Regions from separate parts of the Geobacillus sp. E263 genome, predicted to be linked through region 1. Evidence: riboswitches for the same ligand, from Rfam matches in the RefSeq annotation. Region 1 holds a riboswitch; each other region holds the start of a gene.
What was found. Region 1 has a riboswitch for cobalamin ahead of FNL97_RS06150 (ABC transporter substrate-binding protein). Riboswitches for the same ligand answer to the same signal wherever they lie in the genome.
Positions count from the first base shown of each region.

Region 2: it holds a riboswitch for cobalamin, as region 1 does, so the genes downstream of both, FNL97_RS09535 ((2Fe-2S) ferredoxin domain-containing protein) here and FNL97_RS06150 (ABC transporter substrate-binding protein) in region 1, are expected to answer to the same signal.
Region 3: it holds a riboswitch for cobalamin, as region 1 does, so the genes downstream of both, FNL97_RS14420 (ribonucleoside-diphosphate reductase subunit alpha) here and FNL97_RS06150 (ABC transporter substrate-binding protein) in region 1, are expected to answer to the same signal.

Region 1 is NZ_CP041632.1:1,190,588-1,200,820, forward strand. Features, by position in the region: gene FNL97_RS06135 (DUF7916 family protein) at 1-579, shown strand, start outside; gene FNL97_RS06145 (PH domain-containing protein) at 962-1,576, shown strand; cobalamin riboswitch at 1,831-2,045, shown strand; gene FNL97_RS06150 (ABC transporter substrate-binding protein) at 2,175-3,131, shown strand; gene FNL97_RS06155 (FecCD family ABC transporter permease) at 3,097-4,149, shown strand; gene FNL97_RS06160 (adenosylcobinamide amidohydrolase) at 4,149-5,633, shown strand; gene cbiB (adenosylcobinamide-phosphate synthase CbiB) at 5,630-6,601, shown strand; gene cobD (threonine-phosphate decarboxylase CobD) at 6,558-7,628, shown strand; gene FNL97_RS06175 (bifunctional adenosylcobinamide kinase/adenosylcobinamide-phosphate guanylyltransferase) at 7,625-8,185, shown strand; gene cobS (adenosylcobinamide-GDP ribazoletransferase) at 8,182-8,970, shown strand; gene FNL97_RS06185 (histidine phosphatase family protein) at 8,928-9,581, shown strand; gene FNL97_RS06190 (bifunctional adenosylcobinamide kinase/adenosylcobinamide-phosphate guanylyltransferase) at 9,515-9,931, shown strand; gene FNL97_RS06195 (cob(I)yrinic acid a,c-diamide adenosyltransferase) at 9,946-10,233, shown strand, end outside.
Region 2 is NZ_CP041632.1:1,815,994-1,826,226, forward strand. Features, by position in the region: gene FNL97_RS09495 (precorrin-8X methylmutase) at 1-547, opposite strand, end outside; gene cobK (precorrin-6A reductase) at 565-1,344, opposite strand; gene FNL97_RS09505 (sirohydrochlorin chelatase) at 1,357-2,190, opposite strand; gene cobJ (precorrin-3B C(17)-methyltransferase) at 2,206-3,768, opposite strand; gene FNL97_RS09515 (energy-coupling factor ABC transporter ATP-binding protein) at 3,837-4,682, opposite strand; gene cbiQ (cobalt ECF transporter T component CbiQ) at 4,700-5,416, opposite strand; gene FNL97_RS09525 (energy-coupling factor ABC transporter substrate-binding protein) at 5,413-5,697, opposite strand; gene FNL97_RS09530 (energy-coupling factor ABC transporter permease) at 5,699-6,439, opposite strand; gene FNL97_RS09535 ((2Fe-2S) ferredoxin domain-containing protein) at 6,436-6,834, opposite strand; cobalamin riboswitch at 6,960-7,151, opposite strand; gene rraA (ribonuclease E activity regulator RraA) at 7,213-7,698, opposite strand; tRNA gene FNL97_RS09545 (tRNA-Gln) at 7,801-7,872, opposite strand; gene FNL97_RS09550 (RNA-guided endonuclease InsQ/TnpB family protein) at 8,089-9,171, opposite strand; gene FNL97_RS09555 (helix-turn-helix transcriptional regulator) at 9,456-9,917, opposite strand; gene FNL97_RS09560 (DNA topoisomerase III) at 10,077-10,233, opposite strand, start outside.
Region 3 is NZ_CP041632.1:2,811,002-2,821,234, forward strand. Features, by position in the region: gene FNL97_RS14395 (MFS transporter) at 41-1,240, opposite strand; gene FNL97_RS14400 (YfiT family bacillithiol transferase) at 1,354-1,884, opposite strand; gene FNL97_RS14405 (glycoside hydrolase family 13 protein) at 2,128-3,792, opposite strand; gene FNL97_RS14410 (YbdD/YjiX family protein) at 4,051-4,254, opposite strand; gene FNL97_RS14415 (carbon starvation CstA family protein) at 4,247-6,325, opposite strand; cobalamin riboswitch at 6,686-6,883, shown strand; gene FNL97_RS14420 (ribonucleoside-diphosphate reductase subunit alpha) at 7,008-9,293, shown strand; gene FNL97_RS14425 (ribonucleotide-diphosphate reductase subunit beta) at 9,313-10,233, shown strand, end outside.

The sequences.
Region 1 (10,233 bases):
GCTTCTCTTCCAAAAGGAAGGATGGCAACAGAAGAATCACTGCAAGAAGCAAAACGTCTAGGTTTCGATTTTATCTGCCTAACCGGAAATCCGAAAACAGGTGTGACAAATAATGAAATTATCCGCGCGATCGAAACCGCACGTGCCGTTTTTAGAGAAGACGGTCTCATTATCGCCGGGAAAATGCACGCAGCTGGAGTGGCCGGCGAAACGGGAGCTAGCATTGTATCCGAAGAAATCGTTATGCGTTTTATTCGTGCCGGAGCTGATGTAGTTCTTATGCCGGCGCCAGGAACTGTACCAGGTGTGACCTTAGAAAAAACGGAAAAGCTAGTTCAGGTTGCCCACGAACATGGCGCGCTCGTTATGCTTACGATCGGCACAAGCCAGGAAGGAGCGGATGAACATACGATCCGCCAAATCGCGCTCGCAAGCAAAATGGCAGGAGCCGACCTGTATCATATCGGAGACGCCGGTTATCATGGCATCGCCATTCCGGAAAACATTATGACGTATTCGATTGCCATTCGTGGCAAACGCCATACGTATATTCGTATGGCAAGATCGCCATTGAGATAGTGAACATATATTGATTGTGTCATGATAGAGCTGTTACGAAGAAGGATGATTATTCCTTCTTCATTTTTTGTTGGAAGCAATCTTCGCAAATGATTTTGCCTTCCTGTTGGAGGAATGCCTTGATTTCTACTATTCCTCTGTATGCCGGATATCTCATATGAACATAAATCGGTTCATTTTTTTCAATTGTTTTGTTGCAAACAGAACAAGTTGGACGAATGCGAAACATAAGGCATCTATCCTTTCCAACTAGTGATGCGTTTATTATAGCATGAGAAGTTTCACTATTCTTCAAAAAATAGAAAAATTTTAGGTATATTCCGTTTACTCATGATACAATAAAAGTAATTACCATTTTTTAAATAAGGAGAGGAGCTATACTATGTTTGGAAAAGTCGCCGCCGATGTGCTTGGATTAAGCGATATCGGCTCGGTCATTAAGCCGGAAAACTATGATAAAGTCGATGCCGATGATTACGTGATGCATGAAGATGGGGAAAAGATTTATTTCTTAATTAAATCGAAGTCGGATGAGTATTGCTTTACCAATAAAGCGCTTATTCATTTGGATGGCACGAGCGCAACAAGCAAAAAACGCGTATTGCGCCGCTATGATTATTACAAACATACGATTTCCGACGTGTCGCTCGAAACGGCAGGCACGGTCGATTTAGATGTGGAGATTAAGTTTAAAATCGGCGCCCATGCCTATTCGATTGACGTCCATAAAAAGCATTTAGAAGAACTAAAAGATTTATATAAATCGCTGCTCGCCATCTCTGAGCTTTGCCATGAAAACAAAACGAAGCTCGAGTACGCGCATAAAAGTTTGGAATTGACGGCAAACGTATTCGGGCAAGTGAAAAGTGACACAAATAATTTCGTTGCCGATTTCAAAGCGGTGAATGAACTTGCGTTTCAATGGCTCGTTGACGCGAAAACAAAATATACGGTGAAAGACTTCGGCTTTGTGTTTGAGCGCTATATTAACAATTAAAACGCGAATCTAGTGAGATTCGCGTTTTTTAAAATTTATAAAAAATAATGAAGGTGGAAGCATGAACGAGCCGAAACATATCATTGCTGTTGCTGCTTATGTAGCGAATGAAAATGGCGAGGTTTTATTAGTGAAAACGCATTGGCGCTCGGATACATGCGTTAAAATCGTTTCTTAAAAAAAGCAAAATGATTTTTTTATTGTCAAACACCATGAATTGCTTTAATATAATAACTGTCAATTGTTCGACAATTTTATACACTAGCGGCAAGGTGCCGAACGAGCTGGTGCGCTCTAGTAGGCTTAATAGGGAATCTGGTGAAAGTCCAGAACTGTCCCCGCAACTGTAAATGCTGACGAAATGAAATCGCCACTGTACGGTGGAATGGCAAGCGCCGTTTGCCGTATGGGAAGGTTCAGAGTAGGATGAAGCATGAGTCAGTAGACCTGCCTTGTTCGCTTATAGTTTCCTATCTTCGGGGGGTGAGATGAGGAAACGGCAACGGTGGCTGCCTTCGTGTATACATATTGCCGTTTCTCGCTCATTCCGAGTTAGGAATGAGTTTTTTTATTTTACATAAAGAAGGGGGAACAAAAAATGAAAAAATGGAAACAGTATGTCATGTTGCTCGTATTCATCCTTACATTTGGCTTCTTGTTTGGATGTAATGGAGAGAACGCAAGCAAAGAGCCTGCAAAAAAAGAAGAACCGAAAACGGAACAAGCGGCGTTTCCGGTAACGGTAAAAGATGGATTAGGCGAGGATGTAACAATACAGTCCGAGCCGAAAAAAATCGTTTCATTAATTCCAAGCAACACAGAAATCGCCTATGCGCTGGGATTGGGAGAGAAAATCGTCGGTGTAAGCGATTTTGACAACTATCCGGAAGATGTAAAAAATAAGGAAAAAATAGGCGGCATGGAGTTTAATGTAGAGAAAGTCATTTCGTTGAAGCCAGATTTAGTGCTTGCCCATGCGTCTAGTGCACATAATTCGAAAGATGGTCTTCAGCAATTAAAAGATGCAGGCATTACTGTATTGGTTGTCAATGATGCGAAAACGTTTGATGATGTCTATCATTCGATCGAATTAGTTGGAAAAGCGACAGGAACTGCGGACAAAGCACAAGAAATCATCCAAAATATGAAAACAAAATTAGAAGCTATAAAAGAAAAAGCAAAGCAAATTAAAGAGGAAGATCAAGCAAAAGTATGGGTCGAAATATCACCAGCTCCAGAAATTTATACTGCTGGAAAAGGAACGTTTATTGATGAGATGCTCCAGGCGATCTCCGCGAAAAATGTCGCCGGTGATTTAGAAGGGTGGCCGATGGTTACGGAAGAAAAAGCGGTCGCGTACAAGCCGGATGTCATTATTACAACATACGGCGGAGCGAAGCAAGTGTTGGACCGTCCTGCTTGGAAAGATGTCCCGGCGGTGAAAAACAAACGGGTGTATGATGTAAATACAGACTTAGTAAGCCGTCCGGGTCCACGCTTGATCGAAGGAGTAGAGGAACTTGCAAAAACAATTTACCCGGATATTTTTAAGTAATATATGGATGTATGCAGTTGCAATAACGGTCGTTATTACTTCGCTCTTGCTGGGGATATCGATAGGTTCTCTATCGATTCCCTTTTCTATTATTATCAAGATTATTTTTTCGATCTCGTTTGGGTTGCCGTTGCCCGGCGATGTTCCCGATGATCTCGTGCAAATCGTGATGGCGATCCGCCTTCCACGCGTTGTGCTCGCGTTTCTTGTCGGGGCGTCGCTGGCGGTCGCGGGAGCTGCGTTTCAAGGGCTGTTAAAAAATGCGCTTGCCGATCCGTATACGCTCGGCGTGTCGTCAGGTGCTTCCGTTGGTGCTGTTTTTGTCATTTTCTTCGGTATTCAATTGCCGTTATTTGGTACATTTACGCTTCCTATTGTCAGCATTATATTTGGCCTTGTGACGCTCGTGCTTGTTCTTTTATTTACACGAGCGGTGGAGCGAAAAATGTCTGTAGAGACCATCATCCTAGTTGGAATTATGTTCGGGGCGTTTTTCAGCGCGCTTATTTCCTTAATGATTGCACTAACTGGAGAAGAATTGCGGCAAATTATTGCATGGCTGATGGGGAGCGTAGCGATGCGCGGCTGGAAATATACGATGATGATGCTTCCGTTTTTTCTCATCGGAGTGATCATGCTGCTTTTTAATGCGCGCGAACTGAACGCTTTTGCGTTTGGGGAGTCGGCCGCTATGCATATCGGGGTCGATGTGTTGAAGCGAAAAGTGATGATTTTAACCGGCGCTTCGCTGCTAACCGGCGCGGCGGTGTCTGTTTCCGGAACGATCGGTTTTGTCGGATTGGTCGTTCCACATATGGTTCGCCTCGTCTGTGGTCCGAACCATCGTCTTCTGTTGCCGCTTTCCCTATTGTATGGCGGTGCCTTTCTCGTTCTTACTGATTTATTGGCGCGTACGATTATTTCGCCGAGAGAATTGCCAATCGGCGTAATTACCTCATTGATTGGCGCACCTTTATTTGCACTACTATTTTTTCGAAGAATGCGAAGAAAGACGTGATGAATGTGCTTGAAGTAAACCATGTTTCTTACCACTATCATCGTAAACAAGTGCTTCATGATGTAACGTTTACCGTAGCAAAGGGAGAAGTATTTGGGATTTTAGGGCCAAATGGGAGCGGGAAAACGACCTTATTGAAACTGTTAAGCAAGGAGTTGTTATTACAAAACGGAAGCATAACAGTAAACGGCCGGCCGCTTCGTTCTTTTTCGCAAAAAGAATGGGCGCGCTTTGCCGCGGTGCTTCCGCAAACGGTTGATGCGGCATTCGGATATACGGTAAAAGAAACAGTGGAACTTGGAAGATATGCCCATCAAAGCGGTCTATTTCCGACATGGACGGAAGAAGATGAACAAGCGGTGAAAACAGCAATCGAAGAAGTTGGGCTAATGGAAAAAGCAGAAGAAGGGATTGACCGTTTGAGTGGGGGAGAACGTCAGCGTGTTTATTTAGCAAGAGCGCTTGCGCAGCAGCCTCAGCTTTTATTGCTAGACGAACCGACGAATCATATGGATATTACCCAGCAAATGCGATTATTGGACCAGCTTGTCCGCTCGGCGAAGGAAAAAGAGTTAACGGTTATTGCGATTTTTCATGATATTAACATCGCTAGTTTATATTGTGACAGGCTTTTAATGTTAAAAAAAGGGGAGGTAGTCGCGCTAGGGACGCCGGAAGAGCTGATGGAACCTGAGATTTTCCGTTCTGTATTTCACGCGTCCGTAAGCAGGCAAGCACATCCGACCGTCTCTAAACCGCTTATGGCGTTTTTACGGGAATGCCAATTTCCGATATTACAACATAACGAACTGCGCGAACGATTCGCGTGGACAATGTTGGAAGACTGCGTCGTTGTAACCGCAACCGAGCCGCTTAAGGTGTTATCTTCCGCACTTGTCGGATCAGGCTTTCAATGGGCGACTCATTTTGTCAATCGTCAAGTTTCAAAAGATTATGATTGCGAAGATGCGGAAACGGAAATGAAACATTATTTACGGCGCCGCGGCTTTCCCGTCCAAAAAACGATTGGAATGATGACCGCTGTTTCTGTCGAAGATGCCGTCTGCATGTATGAGAAACATGATGCGTTTTCTGTATGGACCGTTGTTACCGCTGGAGTAGGAAATGCCGTTGATGCCGCACAAGCATGGAAACGAGAGGAATTAAGCCAAAAAGTCGGCACGATTAACATTATGGTATTTATCGACGGAACATTGACAGATGCCGCTTATGTGCAGGCTTTAATGACGGCGACGGAAGCAAAAACAAAAGCATTATACGATGAAAAAATTGTCGATCCTGAAACAAGCACCTATGCAACAGGAACATCGACGGATTGCATCGCGATTGCCGCGACACAAACGGGAGCAAGGTTTCCTTATGCTGGAACGATCACACCGATTGGAAAAGCGATCGGGCGAACCGTTTATGAAGCGACAAAGGAAGCCCTTCGCCGTTATAAACAGCGGAGGGAATCATTGTGAGTCATCTTTTGGCGATTGCTCTGGCGCTTGTGTTGGATTGGTTGTTTGGCGATCCTCGTTGGCTTCCGCACCCCGTGCGTGGAATCGGATCATTCATTTCCTTTTTCGACAAACGGCTTAATCAAGGGCGATATCGGCGCATGAAAGGGATTATTACCGTCGCGGTCGTAGCAGGAATGGTTTACTGCCTGGCGTCTCTTGTTGTATATATCAGTTATTCTCTTTCATGGATATTTGGCGTTATGATGGAAGCGGTCCTTATTTTTACGACGATTGCGACAAAAAGTTTACAAGAAGCTGCCTGGAATGTGCTTATTCCTTTAGAACAAGGAAAAATCGAAAAGGCTCGCCGCGAATTAAGCATGATTGTCGGCCGGGATACAGAAAATCTTGACGAATCGGAAATTGTGCGCGCCTGTGTGGAAACGGTGGCGGAAAATACGAGCGATGGCATTACCGCGCCGTTGTTTTACGCTTTCATCGGAGGCGCACCATTGGCGCTTTTTTATCGGGCCGTAAATACGTGTGATTCGATGCTCGGCTATAAAAATGAGGCGTATCGCGAATTCGGTTGGGCGTCAGCGCGTTTGGATGATGTGGTCAATTATGTGCCTGCTCGTCTTACGGCGATGGTGATGATATTTATCCATAGCGGAAAGCGACTTCGTCATTGCTTGCGGGTGCTTTTTCGCGACGCTCGCAAACATCCAAGCCCAAACAGCGGATGGCTAGAATCGGCGATGGCGGCGCTTTTAGGCGTGCAGCTTGGCGGAACGAACACATATAACGGAATCGTTTCGCACCGGCCGACGATCGGCGATCCGCTCGTTCCGCTAAAAAAAGAACATATTCGCCATGCAGTGCGGATTATGCTCGTTACGGTTTTATCGTTTGCGATATTGCTGTTCATAGGAGGGATATTGATTGAATTTGCCAGCACATGGAGCAAATCCCCGCCAATTATATGAGCATCTTGGGATTCCAATTCCAGAAACTTACGTTGATTTTAGTGTCAACACAAATCCATATGTATTGCCGCTGTCGCTTTGGCCGAAACAAGCTGATTTTTGCGGTTGGGCGATGGAATATCCAGACCCGGATGCTTCTTTATTAGTTGATTTACTTGCGCGTATCGAAGGAATCGCACCAGAGCAAGTGCTGATTTCCAACGGCGCTTCGGAATGCATTCATTTGCTAGGACAATTATTTTCACGGAAACGAATTGGAATTGCGGAACCGACGTTTTCTGAATATCGCCGCGCTTGTGAGGCGCACCATTGTAAGATCGTTTCGATTGTCTCGAATGAGGAAAGCAACTGGAAATATAATCTAAGTGAGTTAACAACGTTATTAGGGGATGTTGATGCTTTCTTTTTATGCCATCCAAACAATCCAACCGGAACGGTGATGACGGAAGAAGATCTATATGCGTTGCTTGTGGCAGCGGAGAAGGCAGAGACATTTGTTGTCATCGATGAAGCGTTTTATCATTTTTGGATCGAAGGCTTTACCGCATTGCAGTGGGTGAACGACTTTTCCCATCTGATCGTTTTGCGTTCATTAACGAAAATCCATCATTTAGCCGGGGCGCGTATCGGCTATATGGTTGCCAATAAGGAAGTCATTGCGCAAGTAAAAGCATTGCAGCCGCCATGGAGCGTAAGTAGACTTGCCCAGCAGCTGGCGTTGCATTTTTTGCCGATGAACGAGTTTGTCGCACAAACAAAGCGGATGATTGCCAGTGAACGGGAGCGAATAACGACGATATTAAGCGAATATGGGTATTATGTTTCGCCATCGGTCGTTAATTTTTATTTATTACGGTTGCCAAATCGTTCCACAGAAGCGCTGCTTTATCATTTATTACAAAAAGGGATTGTACCGCGCCATACGATGAATTTCCGCGGCCTTGACGGCCATTATTTGCGTTTAGCGGTGAAGACGGAGGAAGAAAACGATCAATTGCTGCATGTGCTGAGGCGGTGGGCGCAATGATCGTGTTTATTAGCGGGGGTGTCCGAAGCGGAAAAAGCCGAATTGCTGAAACTTATGTACAAAAGCTGGCAACTCCAGAAAGTTCTTTACACTATATCGCAACGGCACGAGCGTTGGATAACGAAATGAAACAGCGGATTGATCATCACCAAAAGCGGCGAAAAAAACAACCGATGAAGTGGATCACATGGGAACAGTCGGTGCGGCTTGATAAACTGATTCCTGTTTTTACAAAAAGCGATGTCGTCTTGCTTGATTGTATAACGAACTGGCTTGCTAACGAATTGTTTGCTGATGAAAGCTGGCAAAAGGAAGCAAACTGTTTTCATAAGGCAAGACAAATGTGGATTGTGTTACAGCAATTAGAAAAAGCGTGCAAGGCGTTAATCATTGTCTCGAATGAATTATTTTCTGGAGGAGTGCCGGATGATTTAGGGACATATCATTTTATGAAAACGCTTGGGTGGCTTCATCAACAAATTGTCGCAAACGCTCAAATCGCCATTTTGGCGCAGAATGGCATAGCTGTTGTGAAAAAAGGAGAATCATTGTCATGAAAGCGGCTTGGAGCGGGTTTTTATTGTCTGTTCAATTTTTGACGGTGATTCCTATTCGGAAGCAGATTGATTGGAACGCTGCCACGGCACGCTGGTCTGTCCGCGCATTTCCGCTTGTCGGTGCGCTGATTGGCGTTATCGAAGCAGTTACGTATTTCATGTTTTCTTCGTTTTCTTCTCTTTCGCCATTGTTTCTTGCGCTTTCCCTCATGTGGCTATCTATTTGGATTGCAGGCGGATTGCACGCGGACGGTTGGATGGATGTAAGCGATGCGTTTTTTTCGTATCGGGATGTAAAGCGGCGTCAAGAAATCATGAGCGATTCGCGCGTCGGGGCATTTGCGGTATTATCGATTTTGTTTTTGCTTTCATTTCGCTTTTTATTTATGTTTGAAACAATATGTTCCGATTTTGATATATTCCTTATTGCCGTTATTCCGGTGTTGTCGAGAACGGCGATGGCATGGCTGCTTATTTATGGAAAACCAGCAAAACAAACTGGCATGGCCGCTGCTTTTCGGGAACATGCCGATCGTTACGATGCGCATGTTGCAATGATTATTGGCAACTGTTTGCTCGCGTGTTTATGCGCCATCCATTTTTCTGTTTGGAAAACCGTTATATTTTTAGCGTGTGGGACAATATTTGCTGTTTTCGTTGCACGTTTGTTTTTTGAAAAACAATTTGGCGGCATTACCGGTGATGCGCTTGGGGCGTTTGTCGAAGGAGTGGAGACGTGGCTATGGTGTATGATTTGGCTATTACGTTCATACGTCATGGTATGACGCCGGAAAATGAAGCAAGACGATATATCGGGCATACGGATGTACCGCTTGCAGAGCAGGAAAAAGCGCGGCTTCTTAAAGCAGACTTGCAGCTTTTTGCGCCTGTTGATTTGCTTGTATCAAGCGATTTGCTGCGGTGCCGGCAAACGTGTGAGCTGTTGTTTCGAAGTTATTCCGGTGCGAAATTCGAAATGGCGCAATGGCGGGAAATGCATTTTGGCGACTGGGAAGGAAAAACGTTTTTGGAGTTGAAAGAAATAAAAGAGTATCAAAAATGGTTGAATTCCCCGCTTTCGACTGTTCCTCCCAACGGGGAAGGCTATCAACAATTTCAAACAAGAGTGGAGCAAGCGTTGGAACAAACGATCATACTTGCCGAGAAAACAAATGCGAAACATGTCGCCGTCGCCACGCATGGCGGCCCGATTCGTTACGTATTGGAGCGCTATGCTCCGCAAGAACGGTCGTTTTGGGAATGGGCGGTGCCATTTGGCGGCGGGTATACACTGCAATCGACGCTCGAGAGGTGGAAGGAGAAAAAACGATGCATTTCATTGTCGGAGGTGCTTTTCAAGGAAAACGAAAATGGGCGTGCACTTACTACCGAATAACAGAACGGAAAGATGTCGTTTGGTATAACGGATATGAATGCGAATATGGCGAGCCAGATGCGAATATACTCGAACGAATCGTTGTGATGGAAGGATTGGAAGCAGCGATTCGGTGTATTCCAGATTTAGCTTATTGGAAACGCATGTTTCAAATATGGCATGAGTGGGAACGACAAAGTTCTGGACGAACGGTTGTGTGGATTGGTTCCGACATTACGCAGGGGGTTGTCCCGGTGGAAAAAGAAGAACGATTATGGCGCGATGTAACCGGCTGGTGTTACCAGCAATTGGTTCAGCTTTGCGACCGCGTCGATCGTGTTTGGTGCGGATTAGCAGAACGAATGAAATAAGGGGGAGAAACGATATGAGACTATATACGAGAACAGGTGACAAAGGAAAAACGAGTTTAATCGGCGGACGTGTCGATAAAGATCATCTGCGTGTGGAGGCGTACGGGACGCTAGATGAAGTAAATTCATTTGTCGGGCAGGCGATGACGCTGTTAAATGATGAGAAATTTCAAGACATTTACGCTGAATTGCAAAAAATTCAACATGAATTATTTGATTGCGGCGGCGACTTGGCCATTGTGAATGGGAAGATTCCGTACAAAGTAACGGCAGATATGGTGACATTTTTGGAAACGCGCATC
Region 2 (10,233 bases), 630 kb from region 1:
TCGCCAATTCCGCTTTTGATTCCGCCGCCGACACAAAACCGACCGGCAGGCCGATCACTAATCCCGGACGTGCTTCTCCTTCTTTAATTAAACGAATTAATTCTAGCAATGCCGTTGGCGCGTTGCCAATGGCAAAAATCCCGCCTTCTGCCTCTTTAGCCGCTTTTCGCATCGCGACAATCGCTCTTGTCGTGTTGAGCCTTTTCGCCTCCGCAATGACATCTTCGTCGGAAATATACACTTTCACTTTGCCGCCAAACTTTTCAATGCGCACTTTATTTACCCCGACTTGTACCATTTGCACATCAGCGACGACCGTTTTGCCACTGCGTATTGCTTCGATTCCCGCACGGACGGCATCAGGGTGAAACAACAAGCTTTTTCCAAGCTCAAAATCGGCAGAAGCATGAATGACGCGCTGTACAATCGGATATTGTTCTTTCGTAAAATGATGTTCACCAATTTCTTCATCAATGATTTGAAAACTTCTTTCTTCAATTTGTTGCGGTTGGACTGTAATCGGACGAAATTCCGTGCGAAAATCCATGGTAAAACCCCTTTCTTTCATGAATGAATGGATAACGGTACTATTTGTTGTAGTGCCTTAACGACATCGGAAAACTGGGAATACACCGTGCCATACTGAATTGATGGACGGCGGATGACAATCGTCTCAATCCCTAGCTCCTGTGCGGCAGCGATTTTTTCATCGACAAACCCAACTTTTCCGCTTTCTTTCGTAATGAGCAACGTAACGCCAAAATGTTGGAAAAGCGCCTTATCGAGTTCTTTCGTAAACGGACCTTGCATCGCAACGATATTTTCTTGCGGAAACTTGAGCTCCTCACATTTCTCCATATTGTCTTTGCGCGGCAGCATGCGCGCAATCACGCGCGTATTCGGAAGCCCTAACAGCTTTTTTGCGAAAATGGATAACGTTTTGCTTCCGGTCGTTAGCATAATGACGCCTTGTTTTTTCGCAGCGAGCTCAGCTGCTTCATCATAACTGTCAACAAACGTGACACGCTCATAAGCAACGTGAGCCGCTTGCCGCTCGTAACGGATATACGGAACCCCCGCCTCTGCGGTAGCTTGCATCGCGTTTTTCGACGCTTCTTCGGCAAACGGATGGCTCGCGTCCACCACTGCTTTCGCTTTCTTTACGCGGATCAACTCCGCCAATTGTTCCGACGTCAGCCGTCCAAGGTGCACCGCTAAGCCGGAAGCACGCAACTGATCCGCCGCATGTTCTGTAACAACCGTCGCTAACACATCATAGCCCGCTTGTTGGATACAAAGCGCCAGCTTTCGGGCATCGCTCGTTCCCGCTAATACAATAATCATGCATGTTCCTCCTTAATGATGATGGTGGTGATGATGGTGATGATGCTCCGCAGCATGAAGCCGGTATTGACACATATCACAGTTCATCATAACCGCCTTGCCAAGCGCTTCTTCTAATCTGTCAAGCACAATCGTTTTTAGCTTCGGATGAAATCCAAAGTAGCCTGCTAGCGCAAAATCGACTTGCGGATACTGAAAACGAAATTGTTTTACTTTTTCTCCAAGACGCTTGATAAGCACGCCGGTAAACAAAAAGTATGGCAAAACCACCACTTTCCGCGCCCCTAGCTTCACGCACCGTTCCACTCCATCTTCTAACGATGGCGTCGTTACTCCCATAAATGCTGGTTCTACAAGGAAATAGTTCGTTTGTTCCCAAAATAAACGGGAAATTTTATATAAATCGCTGTTCGCATCCGGATCGCTTCCCCCGCGACCAAGCAACACTACCGCTGTTTCCGGATCAGGGCTTTCTATATTTTCACCGATTTCTTGTAATCTCGTTTTTAAGATCGAAAACGTTTGCTCATGAATGCCAATTGGTCGGCCATAGATGAACGCCACATGCGGATAATGCTTCTTTGCTTCATCGATCTCCGCTGGAATATGCAGCTTCGAATGGCCCGCTGCCAGCAAAATAATCGGAATAACGATAATCTCGCGAGCCCCGGCATCGACACAACGGTCAATCCCTTCGCGAATCGTTGGCAGTCCAAATTCTAAAAAACTCGTTTCGACATGTAAGGATGCCGCAATGTGCGGTTTTAGCTGCTCAACAAACTGCCGGACTTGGTCGTTTCCTTCCGGGTCACGGCTACCGTGCCCGACAAATAATACTGCTTTCATTCATTTTCTTCCCCCTTATTCACCACAAGCAGGCACTTCGATTTTTGCCTCTTGCTTCGCTTCTTGATACACAAACCCGCCGACTTGTTTCACTCGCTTAAAAAACTTATGAAACCGTTCGTTCGGATGCGCGCGTTCCTTATATTCTTGAATAATGCGGGTGACAACGGACACAATCTCGCCAGGCGGAATTCCTTCAGCGACAAGTTGCCCAGGGTGTGCGTTTCTTCCGACCGTTTTTCCTCCTAAAAATAAGTCAAATGCTCCTTTCCGATAGACGATTCCGATATCTTCCCGCACCGCTCCGTAACATGCCATGCCGCATCCGTTTACACCAAGCTTCAATTCTTTCGGAAGCGCAATTCCGCCAAGCTGATCGTATAACTCTTCCGCGTATGGAATCGCGTCTTTTTTCTCCCCGTCGCAAAAATCGCAAGCTTTCACCGTCAGTACATCACCAACAGGGGCAACGTCAAGCCCCGCTTCTTTCAGTCTAGCGATGATACGGTCTGGATCAGAAGCAGGCACTTCCAGCTTCAAATAATGATCCGGGGTATACATCATCGTTCCGTCTTCACCGACGATGTCAGCTAGTACCATCATCTGTTTTGGCGTAAAATTTTTGTTCGCTACTCCCGGGCTAACCGCGATTTCGAAAATCGCCGGCGCAAACGTCGTGGTGTCTTGGTGGCCAATCGCCAATGTTTGCAACGCTTCTTCTGCCATTTCTCTTACCGGTTCTCGTTTCGTTTGATCAAGCGCCCACGGTTCCGCTTCTTTGCGAAGCCGTTCATGTGGTTTCAGCGGCTGTTCGGAGGCGCTTAATGTATATTTTCGTTGGTATCCGCGTGGTGTGATCATCAGCCCGTCGTATACAAACGTCGAAGAATTGCCGATAATGACAGTCGTTAACATTCCGATATCGTAATCGAGCATATGCGCTAAATCCGTCAATACGATATGTTGCCGCGCGCGATAAGCGCTTTTCACTAATCCGACCGGAGTATTTGGCGAGCGATAACGCAAAAGAATACGCTGCGCTTCGACAATTTGACGCGTGCGTCGTCCGCTTTTTGGATTATATAGAGCGATGACAAAATCGGCAGCGGCCGCCGCTTCAATGCGCTTTTCAATAAGCGCCCACGGCGTTAGGTGATCGCTTAAGCTAATGGTGCACGCATCATGCATAATCGGCGCACCTAAAAGAGCGGCACACGAGTTAATGGCAGAAATGCCTGGGATGACTTCCACCTCGATATCGCTTTCTCGCGTCCAGCCTTTTTCAATGAGCACCTCATACACAAGCCCTGCCATTCCGTACACGCCCGCGTCCCCGCTTGAAATGACGGCGACCGTTTTTCCGCGTTCCGCCCATTTCACCGCCTCTTGAGCGCGGCTTACTTCTTCCGTCATTCCAGTACTAATCACTTGTTTATTGCCAATTAAATCCGCAACTAGGTCAATGTATGTTTTATAACCGATAATAATATCGCTTTCTTCAATCGCTTCCCGCGCTCGCTTTGTCATATGTTCCTTGCTGCCTGGGCCAAATCCGACAATCAGCAATTTTCCTTTCATTGTCTCACCTCAATTTCCATCTTCCTTGTCCATGTTAACTGGGCTCATTTGTCGAAAAAACTTGAACACTATATCACTTTTTCACTAATATAGAGGCTTGTATGCTCATTCATTCTCATCCATTGTTTCATTTCTTCCACATTCCGCGGGATGCGTGTCTCGTGTGGAAACAACGTTTTCCATACAGAAGCAAGCAGCGGAACACCAAGACGCCATTTTTGCAATTGATGCTGCCTAGCAAATACGTCTTGCGGCGATCCTTGCATGACAATTTGTCCGTCATGCATGACAAACACGATATCTGCCCACTCTAAGACAAAATCAAAATCATGAGTAGCGATCAAAACCGTCGTGCCGGCTCGATGAATATCGTTGATCTTCTCGACAAACCTCTCGATTTGCAGGCGATCTAAATATGCCGTCGGCTCATCGAGCACTAATAATTTCGGGTTCATCACCATTACGGCGGCAAGCGTCAGCCATTTTTTTTGGCCAAGACTTAAATGATGAACAGGCTTGTCCAACCATGGACGCAATCTAAACTCGTCCAGCGCTTTTTCAATGAGCTCGTCCATCTCATGTTTTTTCATTCCTAAATGGTGCAGGCCAAACGCCAGCTCATCACGTACCAATGGCGCCACAAGCTGGTGTTCCGGATTTTGAAAAACGATGCCGACCTCTTTCCGCCATTTTTGCAATGTTTGACGCCGATAATCCATCTTCTCTCCATTCCAATAGATGTCGCCGGAGTCGGGCCGCAACAGCCCGTTCGCATGTAAAAATAACGTTGTCTTGCCGCATCCGTTATGACCGATGAGTGCGCATTTTTTTCCACTGGGGACATGAAGGCTTAATCCTTTTAGCACACATGGTCCGTTCGGATACGTATAATATACTTCATCCATTTTCAGCATCTTCTGCCGCCCTCCTATCATCCAAGCCATAGAAGCAAACTTATGCCGATGGCTGCTTCCCACAGATAACGTTTGTTTTTTTCGTTGTATGTTTCCATATGAACATAGACAATTTCATTGGAAACTCCGCGCGCCCCTAAAGCAAGGCGCAACGCTTCATAGGAATGCCATATTTTCTGAAAAAGCTGGAACACCAACATCCCGCCATGCCGCCAATGGCTTCCTCCATTTCTTGCTTTCATTGCTACGTATAGCTCTTCTGCTGCTTTCTCGAAAACAAATACAAACCGATACATAAAAAACAACAACTCAATGATAATGGATGGTACTTTCATTCGTTTGAGCACATACAATATCTCTGGAAACGGGGTAGTCACCAAGAGGAAAAATAAGCAAGACCATGCCGCGACCGAACGAGAGAGCAAAGACATTGCGATGAAAATTTGCGAACGGTCAATGGAAACATGAAAAGATTTGTCTATCGAAACAAGCAAAGCTGGAAAACTCATCATCAGAAACAATGCCACGACTCCGAGGGCTTTGGCGTACACCTTCCACGAAACACGCGCATAACCGATAATCCAAATGGCAAGCCAAATCGTCATCATTACTTGCGTTTTCCAGTTTTCTGTGATGGCCATCATTAATAACAGAAGCGCAAATATCACTTTTTGTTCGGGGCGTATTGTCCGCAGGCGGTTATCGTAAGCGATGGTGTCAAACTGCCGGATCATTTTGCTTCCTCTTTTCGGTTCGCCCGGCCTTTATAGACGCCGATAATATAGCCAATAATTCCAGCGCCGATTGCCGCCTGCACAGAAAACAGCAACGTTTCCACCTCTCCGCCTGGCGGCTCAAATATGGTTTCCATCCAAGGTTGATAATGAGGAGCGAGCTTCTGAATCATTTTTTCCGCCTGGCCATCCGTGCCGCCAAAATCAGAGTGATGAATGAACAATAACGGCGCTACTACCAGTAAAACAGCAATAGCTAGAAGAAAAAGACTTCGCTTCATATCATACTCCCCTCTCTAACTGATTTAGTTCGCGGCTGCTGTAAGTGGATAAGAAATTCCAAACGACGACCGTAAGCAGCCCTTCTGTAATCGCCAGTGGTATTTGCGTAACAGCAAAAATGCCGGCAAATTTGGCAAACGAAGCGAAAACCCCGCCTGTCGCATCCGGGAACGCCAGCGCTAATTGCAATGAGGTGACAACATATGTGGCCAAATCAGAGAAAAATGCAGCGAAAAAAATCGTCCAGCGCCTCGGTATATTCCACTTTTTCCCGAAACGATAAATACCGTACGCCACAATCGGGCCAATGACCGCCATGGACACGGCATTCGCCCCTAATGTCGTCAATCCACCATGTGCCAGCAATAACGCTTGAAACAGCAATACGATGCTGCCCATCACCACCATCGTCCATGGACCAAACAGCACCGCACCGAGCCCCACCCCCGTTGGATGTGAGCTGCTCCCAGTAACGGATGGAATTTTTAAGGCGGACAGCACAAACGTAAATGCCCCCGACAGCGCAATGAGCAGCTTTAGTTCCGGATGCTCGCGTGTAATCCGAATTAGTGAACGCATACCGATGATAAAAAACGGCAAAAACACTAGCCACCAAAAAATCACCCATCCAACTGGCAAAAATCCTTCCATAATATGCATCGCAAATGCCGATGTGCTGCCGGTAAACGTAAAATAGACGACTAAACCGCAAAGGAAAAGGGCGACTTTCCATTTTTTCATGCTTTCGTTCCTCCCGTTGCTTTACATAATTTCGAGATTCCTAGAGGGGCGTTTGATTGTTTTGACATCATCAATCCTTGCTTCTCTTCATAACGGTACGTTATCGTTTCTTCCAACCATTCCCCGTCCCGTAAATGCCTTCGCACAAGCTCCCTTGCTTTTTCCGGCGTCACACCGTTGTACCATACGCCTTCAGGGTAAACGATGACTACACACGCGTCTTGGCAACGGCCATTGCAGCGAGTCCGCGTCGTATGTACAATGCCATCTAACTCCAGCATCGCGATTTCTTCGCGGATGGCAAGCGTTACTTCTTCTCCCCCTTTACGCATGCAGCTGCCTCCATTGCAAATCAGCACATGATGTTTCATTCCGATTAAGTTCCATGTTGTCATGTTGAGTCTCTCCTTTTTTGCAAAATAAAAAGCACCTCTATACGCAGAGGTGCAGAAAAATGCATACAAATATAGCAAAAAAAGTATACCATTCTCCCGCACGTCTACCTATAATCCCGTAGGTATCCGTCCGAACAAATAAGGCAGGTCTCCTGACTTAGGATCATCGCTTTATTGCGCCTTCCCGAAGTTTCCTTCAGTGACATGATGCAACAAAGCTCCCCATCACAGTGGCGGGTACCGTGACGGATTTTCACCGTACTTCCCTTTTAAGCCTATTCTCTAATGAGAAAGGCACCTTATTTGTTTGGCATATAATGTCGATTTTTCAAAGAACACATTTCTGTTATTCATAGTAGTACAAATTTTCAAATATCGTCAACCACTTTTTTTCAATAAGTCCGTTTTCGCCAATACAATCCCGTCTTGATCAGCGTACACATAGGCGCCTGGCTCCCAACGAACGCCGCCAAATTCGAGCGCAACGTCCCGTTTTCCCTTTCCTTCTTTTTTGCTTTTCACCGGGCAAGTGCCAATCGCCATCACCCCAAGCGGCATATTGGCGATTTCTGCGGAATCGCGAATGCATCCGTGAATAATCACCCCGGCAAGCCCGCGCTCGCAAGCGATCTGGGCAAGACGGTCTCCGAGCAGCGCGCAATTTCGCGAACCTTTTCCGTCTACGACCAATACGGTGCCCGCTGGAACAGTTTCGAGCGCCTCACGAACGAGCACATTATCTTCAAATACATCGACCGTCGCGATTGGTCCGGAAAATTCCGCTTTGCCGCCGTAAGATTGCATCGGCAGCTGGCATACTTGCAATTCACTTAAAAATTCATCGCATAAATCAGCTGTTTTCATCACAATCTCCTCCTTGCCATGTCTTATATTTGACATCCTTTGTCAAAACTCCTTCTTTTTCAACAAAAAAACAGACAAGCGACATTGCTTGCCTGTTAGAGACTGGGCTAGCTGGATTCGAACCAGCGCATCACGGAGTCAAAGTCCGTTGCCTTACCGCTTGGCTATAGCCCAATATTATCATGTTCTTGCCAAACTGTTTATGAGATGATTTGTACATTTGTAGTATATCCAGAAGTTTTTGTCTCTATGTATAAAAACATCTAATTTTCATCCGCTTTTTCTTCTCCGTTTTTACTCATTTCAGTATGGGCAAAATCCTTTTTTCAAATAATATATTTATCTTGATGTCAACTACCCAACGGCTAAAGCCGTGGGCTTGCAACTAGCCTAATTGGCTGCCGCGTTCGGCTGGTTGACAGCAGCCCTGCGGATGTTTTCCGCAGCCACGTTGTCGGCAGGGGCAGCGTACCCACAAGCTCGACAACAAAACTGATCCCTTGACGGTCTGTTTTCTTTGGCCACATGTCCGCAAACCGGACAGGTGCGGGAAGTATTTTTTGGATGAACCAATACCACCGGCACGCCAGCGATCGCCGCTTTATACTCAATAAACTTTCTCAACTGATAAAAAGACCAAGAAGAGTGTTGACGACGCTGTTGCTTTTTAACCGTTTTCTCGGTGCGTTGGCGGATGCCCTTTAAATCTTCAAGGGCAATGCCGCATCCGAGTGCCTTTGCCTTTTCAACAATCTTCTTGCTAATGCAGTGGTTCACATCACGGGCAAATAGTTTTTCCTTCTTGGAACGCTTTTTAAGCAGGCGTTTCGCTGACTTGGTGCCTTTCTTTTGGAGTTTGGCGCGAAGTTTCGCATGGCGGCGGCGCAGCCCGTTGACCTTCGAGCCGGAAAATACCTCACCGGTGCTATCGACGGCGATATTAATGATGCCAAGGTCCACACCGATAAATCCGTTTTCGGAATTGGGCTGGCCTTCGGGAACGTCCACCACGAGCAGTAAATAAAAAATACCGTTTTGAAGGACTAAATCGGCTTGACCCCGAACACGGTTGCCGCACAGCAAATCTTGATGGTAGCGGCTAATGACCATAGGGATTTCCATTCTTCCTTGCAAGGTAAGGATGGAAGCATACTCTAACCCTTTAAAGGACAGGATTCTTTCATCATACACGATGGCACCGGTTTCTTTAAAGTTATGCAAGGTTTTTTTATCCAAACGATAGCTTTCCGACACTTTGCCGATGGCACGAACGGTCATTTGGGCAGAGAGGCCAAATTTTTCCCTGACGTCATAGTAGCAAAGCCGCTGGATTTTCGTTTTGGAAAAGGTTCTGGAGCGAAAAGCAATCTCGCTAATATAGTTGCATGCTTGGTTAAACCGTTTCATTGTTTCCAGCAGCGCATGAAACTGTTCAAGAGTTGGCATTAATTTAATCTTGAGAGTGCAGAGCATTCTTGATTCACCTACCTTTCTAAATCCAGTGTACTTATATTGAACAAAAAATTCAGTATATACTGAAAATATAAACCCCGCCTTCCTCCCACAGCTAAAGCAGTGGGCTTCCAGCGGATGTTCTCGTGAACTCTTCCAACGGAAAACGTGGCGGGACGCAGTCACACGCATACGTCCGCGCTCCCCCATACAGGCAAAAAAGGACAGCAATGCCAAGAACCCAACACCAGCATCGTTTCATTAAACCACCTTTTTTATATTAGTCGCATCAAAAGGGCAGGTGGTTACGCATTAGCCCCTTTCGCGAGTTCCTCGAGCCGCTTTAACGCTTCCTCCTTATCGAAAGAACTGTACCAGCGGTCATTGTGCACATCTAAAATGCGGTAATGCTTGCTGATAATATTTTGCTGAAGGCGAAACGGACCCATCCGCTTAATTTCTCTCCACCATACTTTTCCGCCGAGAGTCTTTCCTTTTGGCGCATCAATTTCTTCATGTGCGATCGTTTCAATCACTTCAAGCGGGCTATCGCCAAGCACCGATTCGATAATTTCGCTATCACGGAAAAGCGCGCATAACGCGACGACTTGCGTCCAGTTCGCCTGCGTCCGCCCTTTTTCAATTTGCACGAGCGTTTTTTTCGAAATCCCTAACACTTCCGCCATCTTATCTTGCGTATATCCTTTTTCAACACGAATTAACTTCATTTTGCTGGAGAGAAGATCGATTACTTCTTGTTTATCCATGGTTATCCCTTCTTTTGTTTACGTAATATAATTACTGTTACTCAAAAAAATTTCCCTTACAAGTGTAATCGTACAATTTTTAGATCTATTCGTAAATATGCTAATTGCCATTTTCTAGTGATGAAAAAAATAATCTCCCCCTCAACATGAGAAAGGAGATTATTTTTTCGGAAACGAAAACACTATTTTTTTCTCCTTTTCATCCCACATTAACGCTGCATCAAACGTTTTCTCTCCTTTTTTAAACCCTTTGATGACGTTCGTTTTCCCATGCTGCAAAAGCTTTTTTACATTGGCTTGCGAAATCGTTTTGCCA
Region 3 (10,233 bases), 1.6 Mb from region 1:
CAAAAAAAACGCTTAGGACTGTCATACAGTCCTAAGCGTTTTATTTTTTATGCAAAATATATAAGTAAAAGCTAATAGAAATCAACACGGATAGTGCGGCAGTTATATAAATGCTAGAGTAACCGAACCAATGGCCAATTTGCCCAAAAGCCATCGCTCCTACTCCGACCCCTAAATCGAAAAAGGCGAAAAAGGTCGCATTTGCCATTCCTTTTCGGTTTTTTGCCGCTTTTTCCACAGACCATGCTTGCAGTGCTGGCTGCACCGTTCCAAACCCTAGCCCGTAAAGAATCGCTGCGATAAACAAAATCGCATTGCTTGGCAGCCAAGCCAACAATAACATTGCAATGAAAATCAGTGCAGCACCTGGTATAAACACCGCCTGATGGCCTTTTCTATCATACAACCGGCCGGCAAACGTTCTTGTTACCATTAACGCAAGCGCATATAGCAAGAAATACCATTGAATTCCTGAAATTCCTTTTTGTGCAGTATATAGTGGCAGAAATGAGGCAATTCCTCCAAATGTCACCGTAAGGAAAAATAGCAAAATTGAAGGCTCTAGCGCGCTTTTTTCATAAATATCCCACTTATTACGCGCTTGCGCTTGCGGCTGTCCGATTTTTTTATATGTAATATTCGAAGCAAACAATAGTGACGCCAAACCTAAAACGGCACAAATCAAAAAAAGATGGCGGAATGACAACATTCCGGCGAGCAATAACCCCATAGATGGCCCAAAAGCAAGTGCTAAATTCCCTGATAGTCCATAATACCCCATTCCTTCGCCTCTCCGGCTGGCAGGGATAATGTCCGTGGCAATCGTTCCGGAGGCAGTAGTCGAAAACCCCCACCCAATGCCTTGAATAACCCTCATCATAAACAACAAAAAAATGCTCGCGATAAAGCTGTATGATCCGACCGAAAGGACAAAGATCGCAAGCCCTAGCAAAAATACAAAACGCCGCCCCTTTGTTTCTAACGCATGCCCGGCAAACGGCCGCACCATTAATGCCGCAAATGTGAAAATCCCGACCACTAAACCGATCAGCTGGTCATTGCCGCCAAGATGCTCGACAAACAGCGGAATCGTCGGCAATGTCATTTGAAATCCAAGAAAAACAAAAAAATTAGCTAAACAAATAAGTATAAAATCTTTTGTCCAAATTTTTTCCTTCGTTGCATCTATGATGTTTTGACTTTGTGGTTCCCCCACCGCAAACTCCCTCCAATCATTCATTTTAAACCGAACACTCAATACAGTTTAGTGTAACATAAATAGATAAATTTTTTATGTAAAAAGCTTATTGGAAATTTATAATGAGATAAAAAAGCTGCCCGTCTAGGCAGCTTTTAGTTCCATCCTTTGCGTTGTCGCAACGAAGCAATTTGCGCCGTATGATGTTTGCCGTGCCATGCGTGCATGGCGATTAACACATATAAAGGGACGTTCTCTTTTGTACCTTCATGATAAAAATTCCGCTGAAAATCATCGCTGCTCATCGACTCTAGCAGATGCGCCCACCGCTCGTGAAGGCCTTCGAGCAATTGCAGCGATGGCTCGATATGTAGTGAACGAGCTTCTGTCGTCTTTGCCCAATCATTTTCCTCAAACGGTTTAATCGAAGGAACATCTTCCGTCAATGTCCATTTTGTGCGCAAAAACGCGTTCATGCTTGCATCGGCGATGTGATGGACAACTTGTGCAACCGTCCACCCACCATCTCGATACGGCGTGTTCAGCTGTTCTTCATTTAATCCGCTGACCGCCTCCCGCAATTTTGCTGGTATTTGGCGGATATCAGAAATCCACTGTTTCGCATCTTCTTCGCAAAACGCAGCCGGGGCTTGAAATTTACCAATCGGGTAGCGAATTTCATCCATATTTTTTTCCTCCTCTTCTTATATACATATTCTATAACCCATAAAAAAATCCTGCTTAAATATAGACAGCATATCATTACATAGCTTCTATTAAAATTACTTTCACTTATGCCGGATATAATTGCCGCAGCGAAGTTTACAAAAGGACAGTACAAAATAATTTGACAAGAGACGGGCAGCCTAAAGCCATCTCTCCTCACCGAAGCAAAATAAAGCTGCCGAGAAATGAACGGCAGCTTTTGTCTATTTCAGCAAATATACGCGTGCTTCATACGGTTTCAGCTTAAAGCGTGTTGCGTTTTTATGCGGTTTTACATCATAGTTTTGCAGCACCAAATTTTCTGAGCTTAATCGAATGCCATCATATCGATACAGCGCTGGCTTGTCGCTTAAATTGACAATAACCACCGCTTTTTCGTTTCCAAGCGTTCTTGTGTACGCATAAATCGTCGGATGCTTTTCTAAAATCAAATCGTACGTTCCATAAATAAACACTTCGTTCTCCTTGCGAAGCCGAATCATTTTTTTGTAAAACTGAAGGACGGAGTTCGGGTCGCGCAATTGCGCCTCGACGTTAATGGTCTTATAGTTTTCGTTCACTTTCATCCATGGCGTTCCCGTCGTAAACCCCGCGTTTGGCGCGTCGGACCATTGCATTGGGGTTCGTGAATTGTCGCGCCCTGTTTTCCAAATCACTTTCATAATTTCTTCATGGGAGCGGCCCTTTTCCCGTTCGATTTGATACATTCTTTTAATGGCGACATCATTGTAGTCTTCAATATTCGAAAATTGGACGTTCGTCATCCCAATCTCCTGTCCTTGATAAATAAACGGTGTTCCTTGCATCAAAAAGTACATCGCACCAAGCGCCTTCGCACTTTCGGTAAGGTACTCCTTATCATTTCCCCATGTCGAGACAGAACGAGGCTGATCATGGTTTTCTAAAAACAATGCGTTCCAGCCGCGGTTTTCCAGCCCTTTTTGCCATTTTGTCAACGTGCGCTTTAATTGGCGCACATCCACTCCGCCATTCGTTCCTTTTTGCCATAACCCTAAATGTTCAAACTGGAAGATCATATTGAAAATGCCGTTTTCCTCACCGACCCATTCTTCCGCGTCCTCGACGGTAACGCCATTCGCTTCTCCAACCGTCATAATGTCATAATGCGCAAACGTTTGCATTTTGAGCTCTCTTAAATAATCCATAATCCCTTCTTGGTTCATATGGCCAGCAAAAGACGGAACATAATCTAGCCCTTTCGGATTCGGCAAATCCGGCAATCCCGGCTTTTTCTTAATATGTGAAATAGCATCCACTCGAAATCCATCAATTCCTTTATCCAGCCACCAATTAATCATTTTATACAACGCTTGGCGCACTTCTTCGTTTTCCCAGTTTAAATCCGGCTGCTTTACATCAAATATGTGCAAGTAATATTGATCAGTTTTCGGATCGTACTCCCACGCCGATCCGCCAAAGATGCTTTCCCAGTTGTTCGGCTCTTTGCCATTTTTTCCATCACGCCAAATGTACCAATCCCGTTTCGGATTATCCCTTGATGAACGCGATTCAATAAACCATGGGTGTTCATCGCTTGTATGGTTAATGACTAAATCTAAAATCACTTTCATGCCGCGCCGGTGAATTTCCTCGAGCAATAAATCAAAGTCTTCCATTGTCCCGAATTCTTCCATAATCGCATGATAATCGCTAATATCATATCCGTTATCGGCATTTGGCGACTTGTAAATTGGACAAATCCATATGATATCGATTCCAAGGTCTTTTAAATAGTCAAGCTTCTCGATAATTCCGCGAAGATCTCCAATTCCATCGCCATTTGAATCCATGAAGCTTCTCGGATAAATTTGATACGCGACTCCTTCTTTCCACCAAGCTTTCTTCACGGCTGTATCCTCCTCTTTTTGTGCATACGTTTTCACTATTAACTGTACACTACATGATGCCAATATACAATCTTTTTTGCAAAAAAGAAGGCAGCCTTCTTTTGTATACATAGAAAGCTGCGCTTTTTCTATTCTTACTCTGTTTTGGAGCGATTCGCCTCGTGAATGAACAGGAAAACACAAACGAAAAAGCTCGTCCTCATTAACTTAAAATAAATACGAAAAAGGAAAAAAGGGGAATAGTTTCCCCTTTTTATGTCAGCAACAGCGTGATACTTTTCCGCCTTTGCCGTTATAGCGCGCTTCCTGCACTTCGCAGAAAAACTCTTTTCTTGATTTTATCGGCTCTCCTGGATGATGTGTTTTCATATGTTCTACATATTTCTCGTAGTTTGGAACACCGACAAGCAAATCAAGAAATTGCTTGCGGTAGGAAAGAATCGTATGAAGCCACTTACGCATAATGTTTAACCTCATTTCCTCCATCTCTTGGAATATAAGGTGCTTCTTTCAACGGTACATGTTTGTTTTTCAATACTTTTATCCACATATTTACTGCCGAAATCAACATGGCAATCACAACAAGCATGAAAATCGCGCAAAGCGTTGCATCAATGTAGTCGTTCATAATGATTTGCCGCATTTGTGCTTCATTGGTTGCAGGTGCTAAAATTTTACCTTGATTTAATGCATCTTTAAAGGCATTAGCATGAGCTAGAAAACCGATTTTTGGATTGCTATGGAACAGCTTTTGGAATCCTGCCGTCATCGTTACCACTAAAAGCCATGTCGTTGGGACCAATGTCACCCAAACGTAAGCTTTTTTGCCCATTTTGAATAAAACCGTCGTTCCAAATAAAAGCGCAATTCCTGCCAGCATTTGGTTGGCAATACCGAAAAGCGGCCATAATGTATTAATACCGCCAAGAGGGTCGACTACTCCTTGATATAAGAAATAGCCCCAAGCTAATACACATAATGTAGTCGCGATAATATTGGAAACTAGTGAATCCGTTTTGCCAAGCGGTTTGTAGAAAGTGCCCATAATATCTTGAATCATAAAACGCCCAACGCGTGTGCCTGCATCGATCGTCGTTAAAATAAAGAGCGCTTCAAATAAAATCGCGAAATGATACCAAAACGCCATTAATGCTTTTCCGCCGATCACATTGGAAAGGATGACAGCCATTCCGATCGCTAGTGTCGGCGCTCCGCCAGTCCGCGATAAAATCGTTTGCTCACCGACATCTTTGGCAAGTTCCGTCAGCATGTCAGGCGTAATGGTAAATCCCCATGAAGATACGACTTTTGCTGCTTGCACAACATCCTGCCCAATTACAGCAGCTGGACTATTAATCGCGAAATATGCTCCAGGAGTTAATATACACGCAGCAACCATTGCCATCACTGCCACGAACGATTCCATTAACATGGCTCCATAGCCGATCGGGCGCGCATGGCTCTCTATCTCAATCATTTTTGGCGTTGTACCAGACGAAACGAGTGCATGGAATCCAGACACCGCACCGCAAGCAATCGTAATAAATAAGAATGGGAATAAGTTACCAGCAAACACAGGACCAGTGCCATCCACAAATTTCGTTAACGCCGGCATTTGTAGATCAGGTGCAACCACTAAAATTCCTAACGCTAAACCAACAATCGTACCGATTTTTAAGAACGTGCTCAAATAGTCACGCGGCGCAAGCAATAACCATACCGGCAAAGCAGATGCGACAAATCCGTAAGCAATCATTAAAATCGCGATCGTTTCACCTTTCAATGTAAAGATTTTCGCTAATGTCGGGTGCTCCGCCACATATTGTCCAGCGACAAGAGAAACAAGAAGCAGAATAAATCCCATTAATGACGCTTCCGCCACACGCCCTGGACGAATAAAGCGCATGTAAACTCCCATCAAAATCGCAATCGGAATCGTTGCAGCAATCGTAAACATTCCCCATGGGCTTCCTACAAGCGCTTTTACTACTACTAACGCTAAAACGGCTAATAAAATAATCATGATTCCTAAAATTCCAAGCATCGCGATAAATCCTGTTACAGGGCCAATTTCTTCCTTGATCATTTCACCGAGCGACTTGCCGTCACGGCGCATCGACGCGAACAAAATGATAAAATCTTGAACCGCGCCCGCTAACACAACGCCGACAATAATCCAAATCGTCCCTGGCAAATATCCCATTTGTGCGGCCAAAATCGGGCCGACAAGCGGTCCGGCGCCAGCGATCGCCGCAAAATGATGGCCGAATAATACCCATTTGTTTGTCGGCACATAATCTTTTCCATCATTAAACACTTCCGCAGGCGTTTTGCGATTGTCATCGAGCTCAAATACTTTGCGAGCAATAAATTTACTATAAAACCGATACGCTACCGCATACGTACACACAGCAGCAACAATCAGCCAAATCGCATTCACCGTCTCGCCGCGGTTCAATGCAAGAACGGCAAACCCTGCCGCCCCAAGAGCGGAAATAAGCCCCCAAAGCAAGGCCGATTTTAATCCTTTCACGTCTTTTCCCCCTTTGTTGTTTTAATAATATTATATTAACTATTCTGAAAAATTCAAAGAATATTTTCTAAATATTATAAGGATAAATATTTTTATAGTCGTTTTATCACCATATCTTTTTTTACTCTGAACATTCCTGCCTAATATTAATTTGTTGAATTTTGGATAACTGTTTTATTATTCTAAAAAAGTATAAATCAGTTTTATTTGTTAAAAATGTAATATCAAGAAAATAATCATGAGTTTTCATGTCCTTACAAAAAATAGTTGAATTTTCTATCGTTTTATTATATGCTTGTACCATCAGCAACAAAAATACTATATATTGTGTTATATATCTAAAACCACAACTAAATATAGTATGAAGACCGCAAGCAATGGTGTCCATCCGGACTTAATAGGGAATCTGGTGAGAATCCAGAACTGCCCCCGCAACTGTATGTGTGGACGAAATGGAACATCCACTGTATGTGAAAGCTCGCTCGGGCGCACATACGGGAAGGATCCAAAGTAGGAAGAAGCACGAGTCAGGAGACCTGCCTTGCTTGTTTGCGTTTCATGTTCTCCGGGGAGCGAGAAGATGAAACGATGGTTGGAAAGGGATTCTCTTGCCCTTTTTATACTGTCGTTTCGTCCACTCGACCCGAGTGGATTTTTTTATGGAAACAAGGAGGAGAAACTGATGGAACTACAGGCGAACACTATCATTATTACTTCAGAAAACGGGCAAACTAAACCGTTTTCGCGCGAACGACTCATTTCCTTTATCCGCAATATAACAAAAGACTACCCGCATCTACAGACAGATGACTATATGGAGCGCATCATCCGCATCATCGAAAGCAAAGATACACTTTCTGCGGAACAAATCACGAATTACTTAATACTTGAAGGTCTTTCCTATATTAGTGAGGCAGAACCAGAATGGACGTTTGTCTGTGCTCACATCTATTTGCAAAAGCTATACAAAGAAGCGGCAAAACAACGTGGATATGACGCAAAACAACGCTACGGCAGCTTGTACGAGTTGATTACAACGCTTGTTTCTAAAGGCGTGTACGATCGCTCTCTTCTTGATGATTACTCAAAAGAAGAAATCAATGAGCTTGGAAAACTTATTGATCCAGATAAAGATAAGTTGTTTACATATATCGGCCTTCGCACGCTCGCGGACCGCTACCTCGCCCGCGACTACGACCGCAACTTGTACGAACTGCCGCAGGAGCGCTTCCTTATCATCGCAATGACGTTAATGGCGAAAGAACCGAAACATCGCCGGTTTACGTTCATTCAAGAAGCGTATTGGGCGCTAAGCAACTTATATATGACCGTCGCCACGCCGACGTTAGCAAATGCCGGAAAAAGCTACGGACAACTTTCAAGTTGCTTTATCGATACCGTCGATGACAGCTTGCAAGGCATTTACGACAGCAACACAGACATCGCCAACCTTTCAAAATCCGGCGGCGGAATCGGCGTCTATCTCGGCAAAATCAGAAGCCGAGGCAGCGATATAAGGGGGTTTAAAGGCGTTTCGTCCGGAGTGATTCCATGGATGAAGCAGCTTAATAACACCGCCGTCAGCGTCGACCAATTAGGGCAGCGCAAAGGTGCGATTTCCGTTTATTTGGATGTTTGGCATAAAGACATTTTCGCTTTTTTGGACGCGAAATTAAATAATGGCGATGAACGAATGAGAACACATGATTTATTTACGGGCGTCTGCATCCCAGATTTATTTATGGAGCAAGTAGAAAAACGCGGCGATTGGTACTTGTTTGACCCCCATGAAGTGCGCAAAGTGATGGGATTTAGTTTGGAAGACTTTTATGATGAGGAAAAAGGCAGCGGAAGCTTCCGCGAAAAATATTGGCAATGCGTTCAAGAAAAGAGCCTTTCGAAAGAAAAAGTGCCAGCGATCGAAATAATGAAAAGCATTATGCGCAGCCAGTTAGAATCCGGCACACCATTTATGTTTTACCGCGACGAAGTGAACCGGAAAAACCCGAACGCGCATCTCGGCATGATTTACTGCAGCAACCTTTGTACAGAAATTGCGCAAAACCAAAGTCCGACCGTCGTGGAAAAACAATATACGAAAGATGGAAAGATTATCATTGAAAAAATCCCGGGCGATTTCGTTGTTTGCAATTTGTCTTCCATCAATCTTGCCCGTGCCGTCACCGACGATGTACTCGAGCGGCTCATCCCGATCCAAATGCGCATGCTCGATAACGTCATTGATTTAAATAATATCCCGGTATTACAAGCGAAATTCACCAATCAAAAATATCGCGCCGTCGGACTTGGCACGTTCGGCTGGCATCATTTGCTTGCGTTAAAAGGCATTCGCTGGGAATCGGATGAAGCAGTTGAATACGCGGACAAGCTGTATGAAAAAATTGCCTACTTAGCGATCCAAGCAAGCATGGAGCTTGCAAAAGAAAAAGGAAGATATCCGGCGTTTCCGGGATCTGACTGGCAGACGGGCGCTTATTTTGATAAACGCGGATACCGCCGCAACGACAACGTCGACTGGGACACGCTGAAAAAACAAGTTGCCAAATACGGCATGCGCAACGGCTATGTGATGGCGATTGCGCCAAACGCTTCGACGTCGATTATCGCCGGCAGCACAGCCAGTATCGATCCGATCTTTTTAAAAGTGTACGCCGAAGAAAAGAAAGATTACAAAATTCCAGTTACCGTGCCCGATTTAAACGCCGAAACAACGTGGTACTATAAATCAGCTTACCATATTGACCAGCATTGGAGCATTAAGCAAAATGCGGCGCGCCAACGCCATATCGACCAAGCGATTTCGTTTAATTTTTACGTGTTGAACACTATCAAAGCAAAAGAGCTTTTAGATCTTCATCTCACCGCATGGAAGTCAGGATTCAAAACAACGTATTACGTCCGCTCTACTTCCAGCACGATCGATGAATGTGAATCATGCGCAAGTTAATGCCAAGGGGGAATAAAACATGGCACATCCATTAACGAAGCGGATCATCATGGACCCAGAAGCACCAAACCGCTCAACGCGAATCATTAACGGCAAAAGCTCAAACGTCCTAAATTGGGATGATATCGCCTATCCTTGGGCGTACGCCAAATATAAACGAATGCTGGCAAACTTTTGGACGCCGTTTGAGATCAATATGTCCCAAGACGTCAAACAATTTCCGAATTTAACTGAACGCGAACAAGACGCGTTTTTGAAAATTATTGGACTTTTAGCGCTGCTTGACAGCATTCAAACGGATTACGCCGGAAGAGTCGCTGATTACATCACCGATTCAAGCATTAACGCGCTGATGATTATGCTCGCGCAGCAAGAGGTCATTCATAATCATTCATATTCTTATGTTCTTTCCAGCCTCGTGCCAAAAAGCAAACAGGACGAAGTGTTTGAGTTTTGGCGAAACGAACCGATTTTGCGGAAAAGAAACGACTTTGTCACCAACGGCTATAAAGCATTTGCTGAACATCCAAATGTTGAAAACTTGCTAAAATCGATCGTGTATGACGTTATTTTAGAAGGTCTGTTCTTCTACTCCGGCTTTGCCTTCTTTTATAACTTGGCGCGCAATCAAAAAATGGTCGCGACAAGCACGATGATTAATTACATCAATCGAGACGAACATATTCATGTCGACTTATTCGCAAAAATTTTCAAAGAAGTACTAAACGAATATCCGGAATACAATACACCGGAACTTGCTCAATTTGTGCGAGAAACGTTCATTAAAGCAGCAGAGCTGGAAATCGAATGGGCCAATTACATCATTGGCAACGATATCGATGGCATTGATATGCACGATTTGAGCGCCTACATTAAGTTTTACGCCAACGTCCGCGCCCATCAGCTTGGATTTGACCGTCCGTTTGACGGTTATCGGACA